4 regions of the Microbispora cellulosiformans genome follow, and region 1 is predicted to be linked to each of the others. Evidence: riboswitches for the same ligand, from Rfam matches in the RefSeq annotation. Region 1 holds a riboswitch; each other region holds the start of a gene.
The links. A riboswitch is a leader RNA that binds a small molecule or an ion and turns the genes downstream of it on or off. The one in region 1 is predicted to bind cyclic di-AMP.
Positions count from the first base shown of each region.

Region 2: linked by a shared signal. The riboswitch ahead of F5972_RS16650 (glycoside hydrolase family 25 protein) and the one ahead of F5972_RS09155 (C40 family peptidase) in region 1 are both predicted to bind cyclic di-AMP.
Region 3: linked by a shared signal. The riboswitch ahead of F5972_RS14910 (CHAP domain-containing protein) and the one ahead of F5972_RS09155 (C40 family peptidase) in region 1 are both predicted to bind cyclic di-AMP.
Region 4: linked by a shared signal. The riboswitch ahead of F5972_RS19910 (coiled-coil domain-containing protein) and the one ahead of F5972_RS09155 (C40 family peptidase) in region 1 are both predicted to bind cyclic di-AMP.

Region 1 is NZ_VYTZ01000003.1:241,070-245,512, reverse strand. Features, by position in the region: gene F5972_RS09165 (glycosyltransferase family 4 protein) at 1-166, opposite strand, end outside; gene F5972_RS09160 (hypothetical protein) at 290-1,168, opposite strand; gene F5972_RS09155 (C40 family peptidase) at 1,507-2,058, opposite strand; cyclic di-AMP (ydaO/yuaA leader) riboswitch at 2,129-2,289, opposite strand; gene F5972_RS09150 (C40 family peptidase) at 2,596-3,537, opposite strand; gene F5972_RS09145 (NYN domain-containing protein) at 3,701-4,443, opposite strand, start outside.
Region 2 is NZ_VYTZ01000005.1:517,132-521,574, forward strand. Features, by position in the region: gene secD (protein translocase subunit SecD) at 1-1,107, shown strand, start outside; gene F5972_RS16650 (glycoside hydrolase family 25 protein) at 1,185-1,922, opposite strand; cyclic di-AMP (ydaO/yuaA leader) riboswitch at 1,937-2,080, opposite strand; gene F5972_RS16655 (flavin reductase family protein) at 2,369-2,956, shown strand; gene F5972_RS16660 (alpha/beta hydrolase) at 3,078-4,443, shown strand, end outside.
Region 3 is NZ_VYTZ01000005.1:149,449-153,891, reverse strand. Features, by position in the region: gene F5972_RS14920 (helix-turn-helix domain-containing protein) at 1-480, opposite strand, end outside; gene F5972_RS14915 (nuclear transport factor 2 family protein) at 568-972, shown strand; gene F5972_RS14910 (CHAP domain-containing protein) at 1,027-1,707, opposite strand; cyclic di-AMP (ydaO/yuaA leader) riboswitch at 1,721-1,855, opposite strand; gene F5972_RS14905 (sensor histidine kinase) at 2,109-3,311, opposite strand; gene F5972_RS14900 (response regulator transcription factor) at 3,308-3,961, opposite strand; gene F5972_RS14895 (hypothetical protein) at 4,124-4,443, shown strand, end outside.
Region 4 is NZ_VYTZ01000007.1:20,320-24,762, forward strand. Features, by position in the region: gene F5972_RS19895 (TIGR03086 family metal-binding protein) at 1-130, shown strand, start outside; gene F5972_RS19900 (DeoR/GlpR family DNA-binding transcription regulator) at 378-1,184, shown strand; gene galT (galactose-1-phosphate uridylyltransferase) at 1,252-2,310, shown strand; cyclic di-AMP (ydaO/yuaA leader) riboswitch at 2,383-2,521, shown strand; gene F5972_RS19910 (coiled-coil domain-containing protein) at 2,556-3,467, shown strand; gene F5972_RS19915 (MerR family transcriptional regulator) at 3,510-4,443, opposite strand, start outside.

The DNA.
Region 1 (4,443 bases):
CCTCGTACGGCTGGCGGGCGTCGAACTCCTCACACCCCTTCCACCGCGGCGCGTACACGACGACCGAGCCGGGCGGCCTGCGGGCGGCGAGGCCGTGCACGAACGCCTGGATGCCTCCCGGTCTGGGCGGGAAGTCGTTCGTGACGATCAACGTCCTGTTCGCCATCCTCACCCCCGGTATCGGCGCGGCGGACGGCCCACGGCCACGCGGCCCGCCCGGGAACGCATTCTCGCAGGCCCGTCCCGCCTCCCGCCTGCCCCAGGATCAGGACCGGGATCAGGGCCGCGATCAGGACCGGGCCAGCTCGGCCCGTACGGAGGACCGCCAGAGGCGGGTCAGCTCGGCGGTGGTCAGCCCGAGGACGTTCCGCAGCGCGGTGTCGGCGTCCTCGCTCAGCGCGGCGCGGTAGAGGGCGACCAGCCGCCGCTCGCCGAACCGGGCGGCGATGTAGCGGCAGGCCAGCCAGGCCTCCTCGTACGCCTGGGCGGGCCTGGCGGCGAAGTCCGCGGGCTCCGGCAGCCGGGCCAGCGGCGCGCCGGCCACTGTGTCAGCCGCTGTGTCAGCCGCTGTGCCGGCCTCCCTGTCGGCTTCCGCTCCGGCTCCACCGCCGGCTCGCAGGTCCGCGGCGAGTTCGGCGGCGACCGTGTGAACGGGCAGGCCGCTGTCGAGGTAGCCCACGTAGTCGGCGAAGCCCTCCAGGAGCCACATCGGCACCGCGCGCGGCCCGGAGGCCGCGACGTGCGTCAGCTCGTGGGTCACGACGACCTGGCGGCCGACCGCGGACAGGCGGGCGAACGCGGCGGGCTGCACGATCACCCGGTCGCCGGTCGCGACGGCCGCGAGGCCGCCGACCACCGCCGGAGCGGCCAGGAGGGCCGCCTGCTCCTCGGTGCGGGGCACGAGGACCACCGCGCCGCCGTGGGCTCCCCAGACCCGCGTGACCGTACGGTCGGCGCGGCCGGCCAGCCGGGCGATCTCGGCGACCAGCCGCCGCGGCGCGCCGACGACGACGGTGTGCTCACCGCGGGCGACGGAGGCGCCCGTCCACATGCCGGGCTGCTCGCGCACGGCTGCGCGGGCCCGGGACAGCAGGGGCGAGAGGGGGTCGGGCGGCGCCGCGGCGGCCGAACCGGCCAGCAGCGCGGCCAGCACCAGGGCCACGGACACGGACCGGCGGGGGCCGAAGCCGCGAGCGTGTGCGCTTCGGCGTGGACGCCGGAGATCCGGCCTGTGCCGCGCGCACGGCGCTTCCGCGGCTTCCTGCTTCGCCGGCCTGTGCCACATAGGGGTCTTACCGGGTCTCCACCGGCGTTCGAGCCGTCCAGCGACGTCCCGCCCGCGGGACCTGACGCGAGCACGCTACCAGGCGCCGGCGAGCCGTCGGCCGATCCGTCGGCCGATCCGTCGGCGGAGAAACGCCACGGCTCCGCCCACCCGTGCGGGAGGACGGAGCCGTGGAAGTGATGCCGGCGACAACGGGCTCGGCACCGGGCGAGGGGGACGGATCAGCCGCCGGGGCGTACGGCGCCCACGAAGGTCGCCCTGCGGTAGGAGTCGAGCTTGTCGATCCTGACCCGCGTGCCGCTGTGCGGGGCGTGGATCATCCTGCCGTGCCCGACGTACATGCCGACGTGGCCGCCGCCGCTGGTGAAGATGAGGTCGCCGGGCTTGAAGTGGCCCCAGGACACCTTCTTCCGTACGGCGCTGCGGATGGACCACGTCGTGCGCGGCAGCCGTACGCCGGCCTTGCGCCAGGCGTAGGTGACCAGGCCCGAGCAGTCGAACGCGCCCGGTCCGCTGGCGCCGTAGCGGTAGGGATCGCCGATGTGCTTCCTCGCGGTCGTGACCGCTCGCTGCGCCTTGGCCAGCTGGAGCGTGGCCTTGCTGAGCTTCTTCCGCTTGACGGCGGCCTTCTTGGTCGCCTTCCTCGCGGCTTTCTTGGCCGCCCCGGTGGCGGCGGACCTCGTGTTCGTCTCCGTGGTCACCTTCGTGACCGTGACCGTCACCGAGTCGGCCGCCGCCGGCTGCGCGCCGGCGATCCCTACGGATGCCGTCAAAGCGGCACCACCAAGGGCAATTCGGGCAAGACGGGACAGGCTAGCGGGGGTGGTAGACAGGATCTCTCCTTGGATCTTCCGCGTACGCCTACCGGGTTAGCTGACGGGTTCGGGCGGGGAAGTCGCCCTACGGCGCGTGGACGCGCCGATTCACCCCGGACCTTCGCGAAGAAGGTCGATGGTTCCCCGGCTCCGTGCCTCCTGACTGCACGGACTCGGCAGGTCCCCGGCGCCCGGAAATCCCCTGAGGGGAGTGAATAGACGGACGGCGCCGGCGACGGTGGATGACGCGGGCCCGGCCGGCCGGACCGGGCTCGCCGCGGCGAGGCGTGCTCGCCGCGGCCCAGAAGCTACCGAGATCCGGCGGCTCTCGGCAAAGCCGCCCCGGCGCATAAAGATCGGATAACGAAGGCGGCGCGGGAGAAACCGCAGCGTACCCACGCCGCATAAGGCTAAGTGTGACTCTGCTCACAGCAGGCACCACAGCGCCCAAATTGGGCACTTAGCTCCCAACCGGAACAAAGATCACGCCGACTGTCAAGGACGGACGGCACCGATCGCGTGATACTCCGCGAGTGTGACAATCTTCACAACATCGCCGGTCTGCGGCGCGTGGACGACCTTGCCGTCTCCCGCGTACAGGCCCACGTGGCCGTAGCCCGCATGGAAGAGCAGATCGCCCGGCTGGAGCGCGTCGAGGGACACGCGGCGGCTCGCGCCCCAGGCCCACTGCTCGTAGCTCGTCCGCGGCAGGCCGACCCCGCCCGCCGCCCAGGAGGCCTGGACGAGGCCGGAGCAGTCCCAGGAGTCCGGCCCGCTGCCCCCGTAGCGGTACGGCTTGCCGACCTGTTTGTAGGCGAACTGGAGAGCCGACAGGGCGTTGCCCGAAGCGGAGCCCTTGTAGGCGACGCCCGCGCTGTTGGGATTGCCGGGGTTGTAGGTGCCGAGCGAGCGCAGCAGCTTCATCTGCTCGTTGACGAGCTTGTCGACCTTCTTCTTCTCGTCGGCGAGCTCGCTCCTGACCTTGGCGGCCTCGGCGTAGACCGCCTTCGTCTCGTCGCGCCGGTCCTTCAGGCCCTGGATCGCGCCCTCGTACTGCTGGAGCCGTCCGATGCGCTCGGCGGAGATGTGGTTGTACGTGGCGAGACCGCTGAGCATGGTGTCGGGGTCGGGGTTGTAGAAGACGCCCCAGGTGCCGATGCCGCCCACCTGGTAGCTGCTGACCGCCATCGTCACCAGCCCCGAGCGCAGCGCCTCGACCCGCGCGTTCTGCTTCTTGTAGTCGTCGTTGAGCGCCAGATACTTCTTCTTGGCCGACTTCCACTTCTCACCGGCCGCGTTGTAGCGGTCCACGAGCTTGTCCGCCTGCGCGTTCAGCCGGTTCAGCTTCGCCTTGGCCTGGGCAAGGGTGGGTTTCGGATCGGCCTGCGCGCCCGTCAGCGGCGTCAGCAGGACCACGGCGGCCAACCCAGCGGCCACCGGCACACGCCCTCGCACTCGGGCCCCCTTCGGGATCAACGAACCTGCGGCGCGACTCTATCTAGGCGATCTTGACGCTTCAACCTATTCGCAGCTATTCGCGGCAGTCATCACTCACCGAAGCGGCCTCCGCACGGAGCGTGCCGTACTGGATCGGCCGGAATCAGCCGCGGCCGAGACGGCGCAGCAGCAGGAGCGAGGGCACCGGCCGGGCGCCCATGCGGCGGACGGAGTCGGCCACCTCACGGTCGGAGGAGACGACCGCGATGCCGCGCCCCGGCGGCTCTGCGCGCACGAGCGTGCGGATGAGGTCGTCGGCGATCTCGCCGGGCGCGCTGAACATCACCCGCACCCCGCGCGGCGCGGAGACCTGCACGGGCCCGTTCAGCTCGGCGCCGTCGAAGACGCACGTCACCTCCACGCGCGCCTGCACGGCGAGGCCGCCCAGCCCGGTGAGCAGGCGGGCGCGCTGGTCGGCGAGGGTCAGCGTCGGATAGCCGGTCTTGGTCACGTTGTAGCCGTCGACGATCAGGTGCAGGTTGGGCAGGGCGAGGAGCTGGTCGAGGAGCTGGGGGTCGTCGTTCGCCAGCGCCCGCGCGGGCACCGCCGTCACGCCGGGCTCGCCCGGCACGACCGCGTTCACGTAGTCGGCCGGCCTGCTGATGGTGGTCGGCAGGCCGAGCTCCTTGCGCAGCCCCGCGGCGGCGTCCTGCAGGGCGTCCAGCAGCACCCGTACGCGGGCGTCCTCCATGCTGCGGCCCTCGCGGGCGGCGCGGCGGTTGGCCTCCAGCTGCCGCTCGGTGTCCGCCAGGCGCTCCTTGAGCCTGCGCAGCTCGGTCTCCGCGGCGCCGTTGGCGCTCGCCACCCTGGCTCGCGCCTCGGCCGTCTCGGCCTCCAGCTCGGCCG
Region 2 (4,443 bases), on a different contig from region 1:
GGGCTGCTGTTCTGGCTGGCCTCGGGACCGGTGAAGGGCTTCGGCGTGACGCTGGCCATCGGCGTGCTCGCCTCACTGGTCTCGGCCATGCTGATCACCCGGGTGCTCGCCTCCGCCCTGATCGGCAGGGCCGGCCCGGGAGTCTCGGGCCTCGGCTCGATCGGCCGGGTCAGGACCTGGCTGACCCGGCGTGATCCCGACCTGATGCGGGCGGGGCGGCGCTGGCTCGCCGTCGCGGCCGGGCTACTCGTGCTGGTGGGCGCGGGGCTGGTCACCCGCGGACTGAACTACGGCGTCGAGTTCACCGGCGGGCGGATCGTGGAGTTCGCCACGAGCAGGCCGGTCGACGTCACCGCGGCCCGGCAGGCGGTGTCGGACGCCGGGTTCCCCACCGCCGTGGTGCAGCGGTCGGACGACGCGATCTCCGTACGGACCGGGCAGATCACCGCCGACGACGTCGTCCGCGTCGAGGAGGCCCTGGACCGGAGCGTCGGGGACGTCACCAAGCAGCGCGACGAGCTCGTCGGGCCGAGCCTGGGCGCGGAGCTGCGCCGCAACGCGCTCATCGCGCTCGGCGTCGCGCTCGCGGCCCAGCTCGCCTACCTGGCGTTCCGCTTCCGATGGACGTTCGGCGCCGCCGCCGTGGCGGCGCTGTTCGTGGACGCGGCCGTCGTCGTCGGCGCGTTCGCCTGGATGGGCAAGCCGATCGACGGCGTCTTCCTGGCCGCGATGCTGACGATCATCGGATACTCGGTCAACGACAAGGTCGTGCTCTTCGACCGGGTCCGAGAGCTGTGGCCGGTGTCGCGGGGGACGCCCTTCGGGCGGGTGGTGAACACGGCGATCCTGCAGACCGTGCCGCGTACGGTCAACACGGGGCTCGGCGCGTTGTTCATCCTGGCGGCGCTGGCGGTGTTCGGCGGCGACTCGCTGCGCGACTTCGCGATCGCCCTGTTGATCGGCATCGTCGTGGGCACGCTGTCGTCGTCGTTCGTGGCGGGGCCGGCGGCGATCGAGCTGGAGCGGCGCGCCGGTCAGCCGCCGCCCGCGCCCGCCGCACCCCGTCGCCGCCCCGTGGCGCGCGACGGATCCGGCGCGGTGGTCTGAATCTGAAGTGGTCCGAATCTGAAGTGGTCTGAGCGGGGCTTTCCCGGGGCGGGCGGCGCTCGCCCCGGGAACGGGCCTCAGGGACGGCCGAGTGCGCGCAGCTCGACCGGGCTCAGCGAGGAGACGTTCTGGTCGATCGGTGAGTCGGTGTACTGGTGGATCGCCCAGCTCGTCCAGTCGGCCGGCGGGCTGATGTCGCCCGGGTCCCGGCTGTAGTGGGCCACCCACAGCGGATAGTCACCCAGGCCCTGGCCGTACTTGTCGGCGAAGTTCCAGCCGCTGTAGAACATCGGCCTGACACCGGTCTTGGCGGTCACGTACTCCAGCCACTTCCTGGCCCAGGCGTTGACGCGTTCCACCGACTGGCCGTCGGCGGTCTCCAGGTCGAGCACGAGGATGTCGCCCCGCTTGCCCGGCTGCGCGTTCACCACGCGGAGGAAGTGGTCGGCCTCGGCGATCGGGTCGTTGGAGGGATGGCCGTAGTGGTAGACGCCGCGGACGATCCCCTTCTTGTCCAGCTCGCGCCAGTGCCGGGGGAAGGACGAGTCGACCCAGTCCAGGCCCTCGGTGGCCTTGATGAAGCCGAACTGCGCCCGGCTGTTGATCCAGTCGTGGTCGGCCTCGTAGCCGGAGACGTCCTGGCCGTACGTGTGCGGGTTCGCGTAGGCGGGAGCGGGCGCCGCCGCGGTGGCGGCGAGCGTGGCGGCGGTGAGGGTGGCCGTGCCGGCCGAGACCGCGAGTGCCGCCGCGGCGAGGGCGGCGCGCAGGCGGCGGCCGGAAGGCCGCATGGCGGGAGAGAACCTGAGGGTGGGCATGACGCGGGTGGAGCTCCTTGCTTCCATGCCGCCTACCGGGTTAGCTGACGGGTTCGGGCAGGAAGTGCCCTACGAGCGCATCTGGGGGCCTGCGCAGCGATTCACCCCGAAAAGTGGGTCCCCGGCTCCGCGGAACGCGGACTCGGCGGCCGCGCGCCCTGGTGAGCGCACGGTCCGGGCAACGACACGGCAACGGAGGCGACGCGGAGGTCACCGGCATCCATGCCGTGGCACCTAAAGGTACATACGGCGCAACAATGGTGTAAACCTGACAAAACATGTTTTTACCTGGGCAGACTCGTCGTACAGACCGCCCGCTGGACGGGATCCCGTGCGAAGCGGCGCCGAGGGGGTTTGTAAGTTCGTGACCTGAGCGCTGAGTCACCGGACCAGAGCCGCACCAGCACCGCACCAGAGGCACCGGACCGCACGCGAAAGGTGAACCCATGACCGCAGCTTCCGCCGGCCCCGGCCTCGGCGACCCCGGCTCCGGCGACGTGCCGCCGCCGTCGCCCGCGGAGTTCCGGCGCGCGCTCGGCATGTTCGCGACCGGCGTGACCGTGGTCACGGGCCTGGACGACGGAGAGCCGGTGGGGTTCGCCTGCCAGTCGTTCGCGTCGGTGTCTCTCGAACCACCGCTCGTCCTCTTCTGCGCCGACCACAAGGGCCGCGCCTGGCCGCGGATCAGGACGTCCGGCCGCTTCTGCGTCAACGTCCTCGGCGAGGAGCAGGTAGACGTGTGCGCGAGGTTCGGATCGAGCAACGGCGACAAGTTCGCCGGGCTCGCCTGGGACCTGTCCCGCTGGGGCACGCCCGCCCTGCGGGACGTGCTGCTGCGCGTCCACGGCGAGGTGCGGGAGGTGCACGTGGCCGGAGACCACGACGTGGTGATCGGCCTGGTCCGCGAACTCGAACCCGTCCATCCGGAGCAGCGGCCGATGCTGTTCTTCCGCGGCAGGTTCGGCGTCTACCACGACGACCCCGCCACGGCGCTCGGCCCCAACCTCTGGGGCTGGGGCGACCACTGGGGGTGACGCGGCGGCGCGGGAGCGACGCGGGGGGCAAGGCGGTGACCTGCGGGTGACTTGATAGCCTGCCTGCTCCGCGAGATCGGCGGACAGGCGGCGAATCGGGGGCCTGATGCGGGAAGGGCGGGTGCGGCTCGGCGCAGCGCTGGACACGGCCGGGATCCTGTTCGCCGCGATCTTCTTCTGCCTGTCCCTCACGCCGTCGCTGCTGCCCCGCTCGTGGCCGCTGCAGGGGATCATCGCGGGGGTGCTGACCGCGACCGGATACCTGGCCGGCGTGACCGCCGGCGCCCTGACCCGCCGGAGCGCCGCCCCGGTCGCCCGCCGGTGTCCCGAGGCCCGGCGCGAGAGGTGGCGCGAGGGATGGCGCCGTACGGGACGGCGGCGGGTGCGCCGCCTGGTCGCGACGTTCGGCTGCGGGCTGGGCGCCGCGTCGCTGGTCCTCGGCGTACGCGCCCAGCGGGCCATCTACCCGCTGATGGGGCTGCGCCCGCCGGAACGGCTCGGCTACCTCGGCGTGCCGTTCGTCGCGGCGGCGGTGTTCCTGCTCCTGCTGGCCGCCGCCCGGGCGCTGCGCGTCGCGGCCCGGGCGCTCGGAGGCGTGCTCGGCCGATGGATCCCCGCCACGGCGGCGCGGCTGGCCGCGGGGCTCGGCGTGGGCGTGCTGGCCGTCCTGCTCACCGACGGGATCCTCAGCGAGGCGCTGCTCAGAGGGGCCGACAACAGCTTCGCGGCGATCAACAGCGAGACCGCCCCCGGCACCTCGCCGCCCCGGTCCGCCACCGTCTCTGGCGGCCCCTCCTCCCTCGTCTCCTTCGCGTCGCTCGGCCTGGAGGGCCGGGCGTTCGTCGCCGGCGCCCCCGCCGTCGGGGAGCTGAGCGGTTTCACCGGGCGGCCCGCGCTCCCGCCGGTCCGGGTCTACGCGGGGCTCGACTCGGCCGCGACCGCCCGCGAGCGGGCCGCCCTCGCCGTACGGGAACTGGACCGGACCGGCGCGTTCCGCCGCGCGGTGCTGTGCGTGATCACGACGACGGGCACGGGCTGGGTGGACCCCCAGGCGGCCGCCGCCCTGGAGTTCATGTACGGAGGAGACACCGCGCTGGTCTCGATTCAGTACTCCTACCTGCCGAGCTGGCTGTCGTTCCTGGTGGACCGCGAGCGCGTCACGGCGGCGGGGCGTGAGCTGTTCGGCCAGGTGTACGCCCGGTGGACGCGGCTGCCCGCCGGTCACCGGCCCCGGCTGCTGGTGTTCGGGGAGAGCCTGGGGGCGTTCGGCGCGGAGTCGGCCTTCCGCGACGACCGCGACCTGCGCGTGCGCACCGGCGGCGCGCTGTTCGTCGGGCCGCCCGACAGCAGCCCGCTGTGGCGGCGGTTCGTGGACGACCGCGACCCGGGCAGCCGGGAGGTGCTGCCCGTCTACCGGGACGGCGAGACCGTGCGCTTCGCCAACGGGCCCGCCGACCTGGCCGCGCCCGCCTCCGCCTGGGCCGGGT
Region 3 (4,443 bases), on a different contig from region 1:
CGAGCGCACCTCGGCCAGGTTGACGATCCGGTGAGCGAGCCCGCGCGGGTCCAGTCCCAGCCGCACCATGTTGACCGGCGGCCGTAGCAGGTCGGGGGCGACGTCGGCGAGGAACGGGTCGATGGCGCGATTGGTCATCAGGATGTTCCATCGGCGGTCGATGACCAGCGCCGGGTACGGCTCGTGCGCGCGCAGCACCCGTGCGATCGCGTCCCAGGCCGCCGGCAGCGCGTCCCCGTCGAGCGGCCGCTCGGCGTAGCGGGGCGCGAAGCCGGCGGCGAGCAACAGCACGTTGCGCTCACGCAACGGCACGTCGAGCTGGTCGGCGAGCCGGAGGACCATGTCGGCGCTCGGGTTGGACCTGCCGGTCTCCACCAGGCTGACGTGACGGGCCGAGACGTCGGCGGCGATCGCGAGATCGAGCTGGCTGAGCCGCCGGCGATGCCGCCATTCCCGTAACAGTTCCCCGACCGTGCGCATGACCGCCGATGCTACTCATCGTGGCGCTCCGCGCCATGAAATGGGAGTTCATCGACACCGTCGCGGGCGGCGGAGACACTGCGTCCCGTGACTACGCGGAACACGACCACCGACAACAAGAGCATCGTCCAGCGGGCGCTGACGGCACTGGTCGCGACGGGCGACGTCGACGCGCTCGCGCCGTTGCTGAGCGACGACTTCACCCATCACCGGCCGGATTCGACCTCGAAGACCAAGACGGAATGGCTCGCCGCCGTACGCGCCGCGCTCGTCCCGCTCGCGGGCATGCGGGTCGAGATCCTGCATGTGCTGGCCGATGGTGATCACGTCGTGATGCACTCGCGGCGCCGGCTCCCCGGCGCCGGGCCGGGGATCGCGGTCGTCGACATCTGGCGGCTCGACGACGGGCTCATCGCCGAGGCGTGGGAGATCATCGAGCCGGCGGCCCGGGCGGCCGCCAATCTGACGTGGTGGGAATCGGCTGATCGATGAGCACCCGGGCCGGGGGTCGGGAACCATGGTTCGCGATCCCCGGCCCGGGGGTCGTCAGGAGGCGAGCTCGGCGGGGTAGACCGGGTAGCCGTACCCGGCGACCTGCCAGGCGGGGCGGGTGCGGGCCTCGACGGCGCCGTTGCCGGTGTTGCCCTCGACGGTGCGGATGGTGCCGTCGCCGTTGTCCCTGACGACGAAGCCGACGTGCTGGATGTCGCCGATCTTGTTGCTGCCGCTCCAGCTGAAGAACACCACGGCCCCGGGCTTGGGCGTACGGCCCCAGCGGCCGTGGTCGGCGAACCAGCGGGCGTGCTCCACGGTGTAGGCGTCGGAACCCATCACCGGCTGGATGCCGAGCTGCTGGCCCACCCAGGAGACGAACATGTCGCACCAGGGGGCGTTCTCGTATTCCTCCAGCGCCCCGCCGTCGCGCGCGAGGGTCTCGCGGGCGCGCGGGCTGGTCATGTACCACTCCTGGAACTTGGTCCCGCCGCCGGCGGAGTTCTCGCTGATGCCGACCTGGCTCGCGGCCAGCTTGATGACGTCCTGGGGGCCGACCTTGGGCAGCCGGGCGGCGATCTCGGTCAGGGACGGCGCGGCCGCGGCCGCTGCGGCCGGGCCCTTGCCGGAGGCCGGGTTGTCCGCCGCCTGCGCGGCGGGAGAGGCGATCGCCACGGCCGAGGCGAGGACTCCGCCGGCGAGGGCCGTGCGCAGACAGGTCGAGAGGGCGTGCATGATGGGCGGACTCCCTTTGCTTCCATGCCGCCGACCGGGTTAGCTGACGGGTTCGGGCTGGAAGTCGCCCTACGGCAGGTATGCCGATTCACCCCAGGAAGAGGTTGGGTCCCCGGCTCCGCTTACGCGGATTAGGCGGCCGGGCGGCAGGCCGAGATCGGCCGGCCGCGTCGGTGTGAGGTGGGCTTTCTTGACCACTGAGATGAGCAAGTGGGCCCTGAGTTGCTCAAAAAGTAATAGACAAGCCCAAACCGGTCAAGTGATGACAACTCGGGTTTTACCTGGCGCGATGCCGGACGGGCGAGCGCAAAGGGCGGGTTCGCCCGCCCCGCCGGGGATGCCGCGTTCCCCTTCTTCTCCTCTGCTCACACCTTTGTTCGCCCAGAGCGAACGCACCTCGCTCACCTGGGCAGACGTACGGTCACCGTCAGGCCGCCCTCCGGCCGGGCACGGGCGTCGGCCGTACCGCCGTGCGCGACCGCGATGGCGCGGACGATGGACAGGCCGAGCCCGGCGCCGCGGGCCGACCGGATCCGGTCGCCGCCGTGCCGCCGGAACGGCTCGAACAGGTCGCCGACCTCGTACGGCGGCACCGGCGGCCCGGTGTTCTCCACCGTCAGGCACGCCCCGGCGTCGTCCTCGCGCAGCCGGACCCAGACCTCCCCGTCCCGAACGTTGTACTTGACGGCGTTCTCCAGCAGGTTGACCAGGCAGCGTTCCAGGAAGAGCGGATCGCCGTGCGCGACGGCCGGGCGCAGGTCCTCGTGCACCGTGACCTTCCCTCGGCGCGGCTGCGGGCCGATCTGCTCCATCGCCGTACGGACGACCTGCCGCAGGTCCACCGGCCTGCGGGTGGTGATCTCCTGCTCCGACTGCGCCAGCATGAGCAGCCCGTCGATCAGCCGCTCGTACCGGGCGGTGGCGCCCAGCAGCGCCCGGGCCAGCGCCTTGAGGTCCTCCGACGCGGCGGGCTCCTCCAGCGACACCTCCAGCACCGTGCGGTTCACCGCCAGCGGGGTGCGCAGTTCGTGGGAGGCGTTGGCGATGAAACGGCGCTGGGCGTCGAAGACCCGGTGCAGCCGGTCGAGCATCGCGTCGAAGGTGTCGGCGAGCCGCTTGATCTCGTCCTGCGGGCCGCGCAGGGCGATCCGCTCGTGCAGGGTGCTCTCCGACAGCCGCTGCGCGGTCTCGGTCACCCGGTCGAGCGGGCGCAGCGCGCGGTCGGCCACCAGGTAGCCCAGCACCACCGCGACCACCCCGACGAGGATCATCACGATCAGCGACGACCGGAGCACGTCGTTCAGCACGTCGGCGGCGCCCTGCTCGACGTCGGTGCGCACGCGCCGCGCGATCACGTCGGCGCCGAGCGCGCCGCCCGGCAGGCTGTCGGCGGGCAGGGCGGCGCCGGACACCGCGGGGGCAGGGCGCCCGCCGTGGCTCACCTTGTCCACCGCCACGACGAACCGCTGGTTGAGCGCCCGCGCGGTCAGCAGGTGGGTGAACCACAGCAGCACCGAGCCCGCGACGAAGAACAGCCCGCCGTACAGCAGGGTGAGCCGCGTCCGCAGCCCCAGCCTGCGCCACACCAGCAGGCGGCGGGTCACAGGCGGTACCCCCGGCCCGGGACGTTCTCGATCACCGGGGGGTCGCCCAGTTTCCTGCGCAGCGAGGTGATGGTGACGCGCAGCACGCCCGTGCCGGCGCCGGCGTGCTCGTCCCACACGCTCGCGCGCAGCCGCGCCGAGCTGACCAGGCCGCCGCCGGCGCGCATCAGCTCGTGCAGCACGTCGAACTCGCGGCGGCCCAGCGCCACCTGCCGCCCGTCCCGGGCCACCGTACGGCGGGCCGGGTCGAGCCGGATCCCGGCGCGCTCCAGCACCGGCGGCGCGGCCCGGGGGGTGCGCCGGGCCAGCGCCCGCACCCGCGCCACCAGCTCGGCGAACACGAACGGCTTGACCAGGTAGTCGTCGGCGCCCAGGGCCAGGCCGCCGACCCGGTCCCGCACCCGCCCCGCCGCGGTCAGCATGAGGATCCGGCTCGCGCCGCTCGCCGTGACCAGCTCCCGGCACACCTCGTCCCCGTGGACGTCGGGCAGGTCGCGGTCGAGCACCACCACGTCGTAGCCGACGTAGGAGGCCAGCTCCAGCGCCTCCCGGCCGTCGTAGGCCACGTCGACCGCGATCGCGTGCAGCCGCAGCCCGCGGGCGACGGCGTCGGCCAGTTGTTCCTCGTCCTCGACCACCAGCACCCGCATCCTCGCCTCCCGCTCGGCACCGACAGTGGCGCACGCGGTGTTAGGCCCGGATAAGCGAAGCCTCCCGGATCACCCGCGGCTCCTCCTTATCCGTGATTAGCACCGGCTGCGCTGGAGTTGGGCCCCGTCCCGGGCGAAGGCCCCGGGGGAGGAGGAACGACCATGCGCCTGCGACCGACACGCTCACGACCCCTGCGCCCGCGACCCGTACGGACGGGGCTGCGCCTGGCCCTCGCCACGGCTCTCGCGACGACCCTCGCGACGGCGGCAGCCTGTGGTGACGCCGAGGGCGGCGCCTCCGACGGCGACGGAATCGCCGCCGCGTCCACGGCCAGGACCACGGCCGGGGCCACGCCGTCGGCCTCGGCGAGCACCGACCTGCGCGAGGCCCAGATCAAGTTCGCCCAGTGCATGCGGGAACACGGCGTGGACATGCCCGACCCCGACGCCTCCGGCCGCGTCCAGATCCGCGGCCGGAAGGG
Region 4 (4,443 bases), on a different contig from region 1:
CTGCGCCGAATGGTTCGCCAAGGCGTGGGACGGCTACCGCGAGGCGGGGGTGATCGGGGACGAGCGGGACGTCCCGGCCGGCGCCGACCAGCAGACCCGGCTGCTCGCCGCGTGGGGCAGAAACCCCTGAGGCGAACGCCCGGACGACCCCGGAACCGGGTTACCGGCCCGTGGGGCGCTTGCCGTGGTTGGCCTTCTTCTTCCTGCGGGCCTTCGACTTGCGTGCGCGTCTGCCCATCGCGGCCGCCTTCCCTGGAGTACGGCTTTCGCCCACTGTCCTCCCGCGGGCGGGCGGCGGCAAGTACCCGCACCCCAACTCAACACTCCTGAACGTAAGCCTGGCATGATTTGGTGGAATCTGTTGACGGGAGTGGTGGATGCTGGCCCAGCAACGGCAGCAGGCGATCCTGGAGAGGGTGCGCAGGTCCGGCGGGGTGCGGGTCGCGCAACTCGTGCGTGAGCTCGGGGTGTCGGACATGACGATCCGCCGCGACCTTGAGGTCCTGGCGGAGCGCGGCCTGATCGTCAAGGTGCACGGCGGGGCCACCGCCACCGGCACCGGCTCCACCGAGGAGCCGGGCTTCGCGGCCAAGTCGATGCGGCAGCAGGCCGAGAAGGAGGCCGTCGCCCGCCGCGCGGCCCCGCTCGTGCCGCCGGGAAGCTCCGTCGCGCTCTCGGCCGGGACGACGACCTGGACGCTGGCCCACCACCTGGTGGACGTGCCCGAGCTGACCGTGATCACCAACTCCGTCCAGGTGGCCGACGTCTTCCACCGGGCGGGACGCCCCGACCAGACCGTGGTGCTCGTGGGCGGCGTGCGGACGCCGTCCGACGCGCTGGTCGGCCCGGTCGCGGTCGCGGCCGTCCGCTCCCTGAACGTCGACACCCTCATGCTCGGCGTGCACGGGATGAGCGTCCGGGCCGGTTTCACCACCCCCAACCTGCTGGAGGCGGAGACCGACCGCGCCCTGATCGCGGCCGCCCAGCGGCTCGTCGTCCTGGCCGACCACACCAAGTGGGGGACGATCGGCATCAGCACGATCGCGGCGCTCGGCGAGGCCGACGTGGTCGTGAGCGACGCGGGCCTGCCCGAGGAGGCCCGCGCCGTGCTGTCGGAGCAGGCCGGCGAGCTTCTCCTCGCCGATCCGTCCGGTGAGGCGTCCCTGGAGACCGCCTCCCTGTGACAGACACTCCCCGACGGCACACCCGCAGTGATGCCGCGAAAGAGCACTGTGAAGCTGGAGATCCACCGTGAAGCGCACCATCGCCCATCTGGCCGACGGCCGGGAGCTGATCTACTTCGACCGCCGCGACGACGCCGACCACGCCGCCGCCGACCCGCGGGATCTGCCCGCGCGCCCTCTCGCGTCCGAGTTGCGGCACGACCCGCTCATGGACGAGTGGGTGGCCGTCGCCCGGCACCGCCAGACCCGCACCCACCTGCCGTCCGCCCAGGAGTGCCCGCTCTGCCCCGGGCATCCCGGCTCGGAGATCCCCTCGCCGTACGAGGTGGCGGTGTTCGAGAACCGCTTCCCGTCGTTCAGCTTCAACACCGGCGCGTACGAGCAGGTGGGCGGGCTGAGCGAGGTGCGGCCGGGGATCGGGCGCTGCGAGGTCGTCTGCTTCACCTCCGACCACGACGCCTCCTTCAGCTCGCTCGGCGACGAGCGGGCCGTGCTGGTCGTCGAGGCGTGGGCCGACCGCACGGCCGAACTGTCCGCGCTGCCCGGCGTGGAGCAAGTCTTCTGCTTCGAGAACCGCGGCGCCGAGATCGGCATCACGCTGCCGCACCCGCATGGGCAGATCTACGCCTATCCGTACGTCACGCCGCGTACCCGGCAGATGCTGGACACCGCCGCCCGGCACCGCGGCGGCAACCTGTTCGCGGACGTCCTCGCGGCCGAGCGGAGGGGGCCCCGCGTGGTCGCCGCCAACGAGCACTGGACGGCCTTCGTCCCGGCCGCCGCCCGGTATCCGTTCGAGGTGCACCTCTACCCGCACCGCCGGGTGCCGGACATCCCGGCGCTGTCGCAGGAGGAGCGGGCCGCCTTCGCGCCGCTGTACATCGACGTGCTGCGCCGCCTCGACGGGCTGTTCGGCGTCGTCATGCCGTACGTCGCGGCCTGGCACCAGGCGCCGGTCACCTACCGGCGGGATCTGGCCTACCTCCACCTCCAGCTCTTCACGATCCGGCGGACGGCGGACAAGCTGAAGTATCTCGCCGGATCGGAGTCGGCGATGGGCGCCTTCGTCAACGACGTGCTCCCGGAGGAGGCGGCCCGCATGCTGCGTGAGGTGGTAACGGACTGATCTCCGTACGGTTGCGACTTGGGGTGGCAGTCGCCTTTTCTTTACCACTAGTATCCCTGGCACCACCGGTCACAGCCGGTGCCGCCTAATCCCGGGCGCCTCGCCCGGGAGCCGGGGACCCGTTCACGCCTCTGGGGTAAAGGCACGTCGCTGCCCGGGCTCCTCCAGCCCGCACCCGTCAGCTAACCCGGTCGGCAGATGGAGAGGAGTGGGCTCTGCCCCGCGCGTTCCCCCTGGCCGCAGGCGTGCTCACCGCCGCGGCCCTCGTCCTCGGCACTGCCGCCGGGGGCACCGCCGCCCCCAAGCCGACGGAGAAGCAGCTCAAGAAGCAACTCGCCGGCCTGCAGAAGAAGGTCGACCGGCTCATCGCCGACTACAACGCCAAGCGGGTCGCGCTCGCCAAGGCACGCGACGACGAGGCGGCGGCGCGCGCCCGCGTGAGCAGGGCGGAGGCCGACTACACGGCGACCCTCGACGAGGTCCGGGAGTTCGTCAGGCTGCGGTACCAGACCGACAGCGTGCGCGTCCTGCCCAACCTGACCGTCTCCGCGGTGGCCTACCAGCTCAAGGAGGAACAGGCCGCGAGGCTCGCGCGCGTGGACGAGGTCCGCGCCGAACGGCAGAAGGCCGCCGAGGCGGCGAAGGCGCTCACCGCGTCGCTGAAGTCGCAGGCCGCGGAGGTCGCCGGCCAGCGCCGGGAGGCCGAGAAGCTCATCGACGACATCCAGGACAAGATCGACCGCCTGGTCCCGATCGCCCCGGGCCGGAGGGCGAGCGGCTCGTGGGCGCCCGAGCTGCCGGCCGGAGCCGACAACATCACGCCCCGGATGCGGCTGATGCGGTCCGAGGTGGAAAGCCACTTCGATCTGGGCTTCCCGGTCGGCTGTTACCGGGCCGAGAACAGCGGCGAGCACCCCCTCGGCCGCGCCTGCGACTTCATGATGAGCTCGGGCGGCTCCATGCCCTCGGCGCAGATGCAGGCGCTCGGCGACAGCCTGGCCGCCTGGGCCATCAAGAACGGCCCGAAGCTCGGCGTGATGTACGTGATCTGGCGGCAACGCATCTACAACCTCGGTCATCCCGGCTGGCGCCCGATGTCCGACCGCGGCGGCGTCACCGCCAACCACTACGACCACGTCCACATCTCGATGTACTAGCGAACCGCGCCGGCGCTTCGATGGCGGCCGCCGGGTGCGGGACTACCGCGCGCGGGACTGCTGCCCGGTGTGCGTGCGCAGGGCGTCCGCGAACCACGTGAACACCGGTGCGAGGCTTGGCGGGGCGGGCCATCCGTTGATGACGGCCAGCAGGTGCCAATAGCGTTCCGCGCGGGGATCGCCGCCGATCTCCAGGCGCGTCAGCAGCCAGCGGCGCAAGCCGGCGTCGTCGGCTCGGCCGAAGGTCTGCGCGTACCGGGCGGTGAGGGCGTCGACGACGGGTGCGGCCTCGGCCGAACCCGGGGCTATACCGGCATCGAGCACGCGGCCGACGCTCTCGCGGACGGTTTCGGTGAGATCGTGGTGGAGGCCGGTGCGGTCGCCCTGCGCCCGCTGGGCCGCCTGGTACTCCGCCATGCGGCGGACGGCGGCGCGGAAGTCGGGATCCTGGGTGAGCTCGGCGAGTTCCACCCAGGCGTCGACCTGTTCGGGTTCGGGGTCGTCCGGCAGTTCGGGCATGGTCGAGCGCATCATGGCGACGAACTCGGCGTTGGCGTCGAGCCCGCCGAAGGTGTCGTCGATGAAGCCGGTGATCAGGCGCCGGCGTTCGTCGTCGGAGAGCTTGGCGAGTTTGTGCATGAGGTCCATCTCCTCGGGGGTGGAGCCCCGCTTGGCTACCGCGCGCAGTACGGCGCGCCGCAGCCGGAGGGTGCGGATCTGCACCTCCAGTGCGTCGGCGTGCGCGGCCGCGACCTCGGGCACCGAGACCTCCCGCTCCAGCACCTGCCGGATGACAGCGAGGTCGAGCCCCAGATCACGCAGGGTGCGCACCAGGTCCAGACGCGCGAGCGCGCCGATGTCGTAAAGCCGGTAGCCGCCCGGGCTGCGGTCTGCCGGCGGCACGATTCCGGTGTCGGAGTAGAACCGGATGGCCTTGACCGTCAGGCCGGTCCGCCGGGCCAGGGCTCCGATCGTG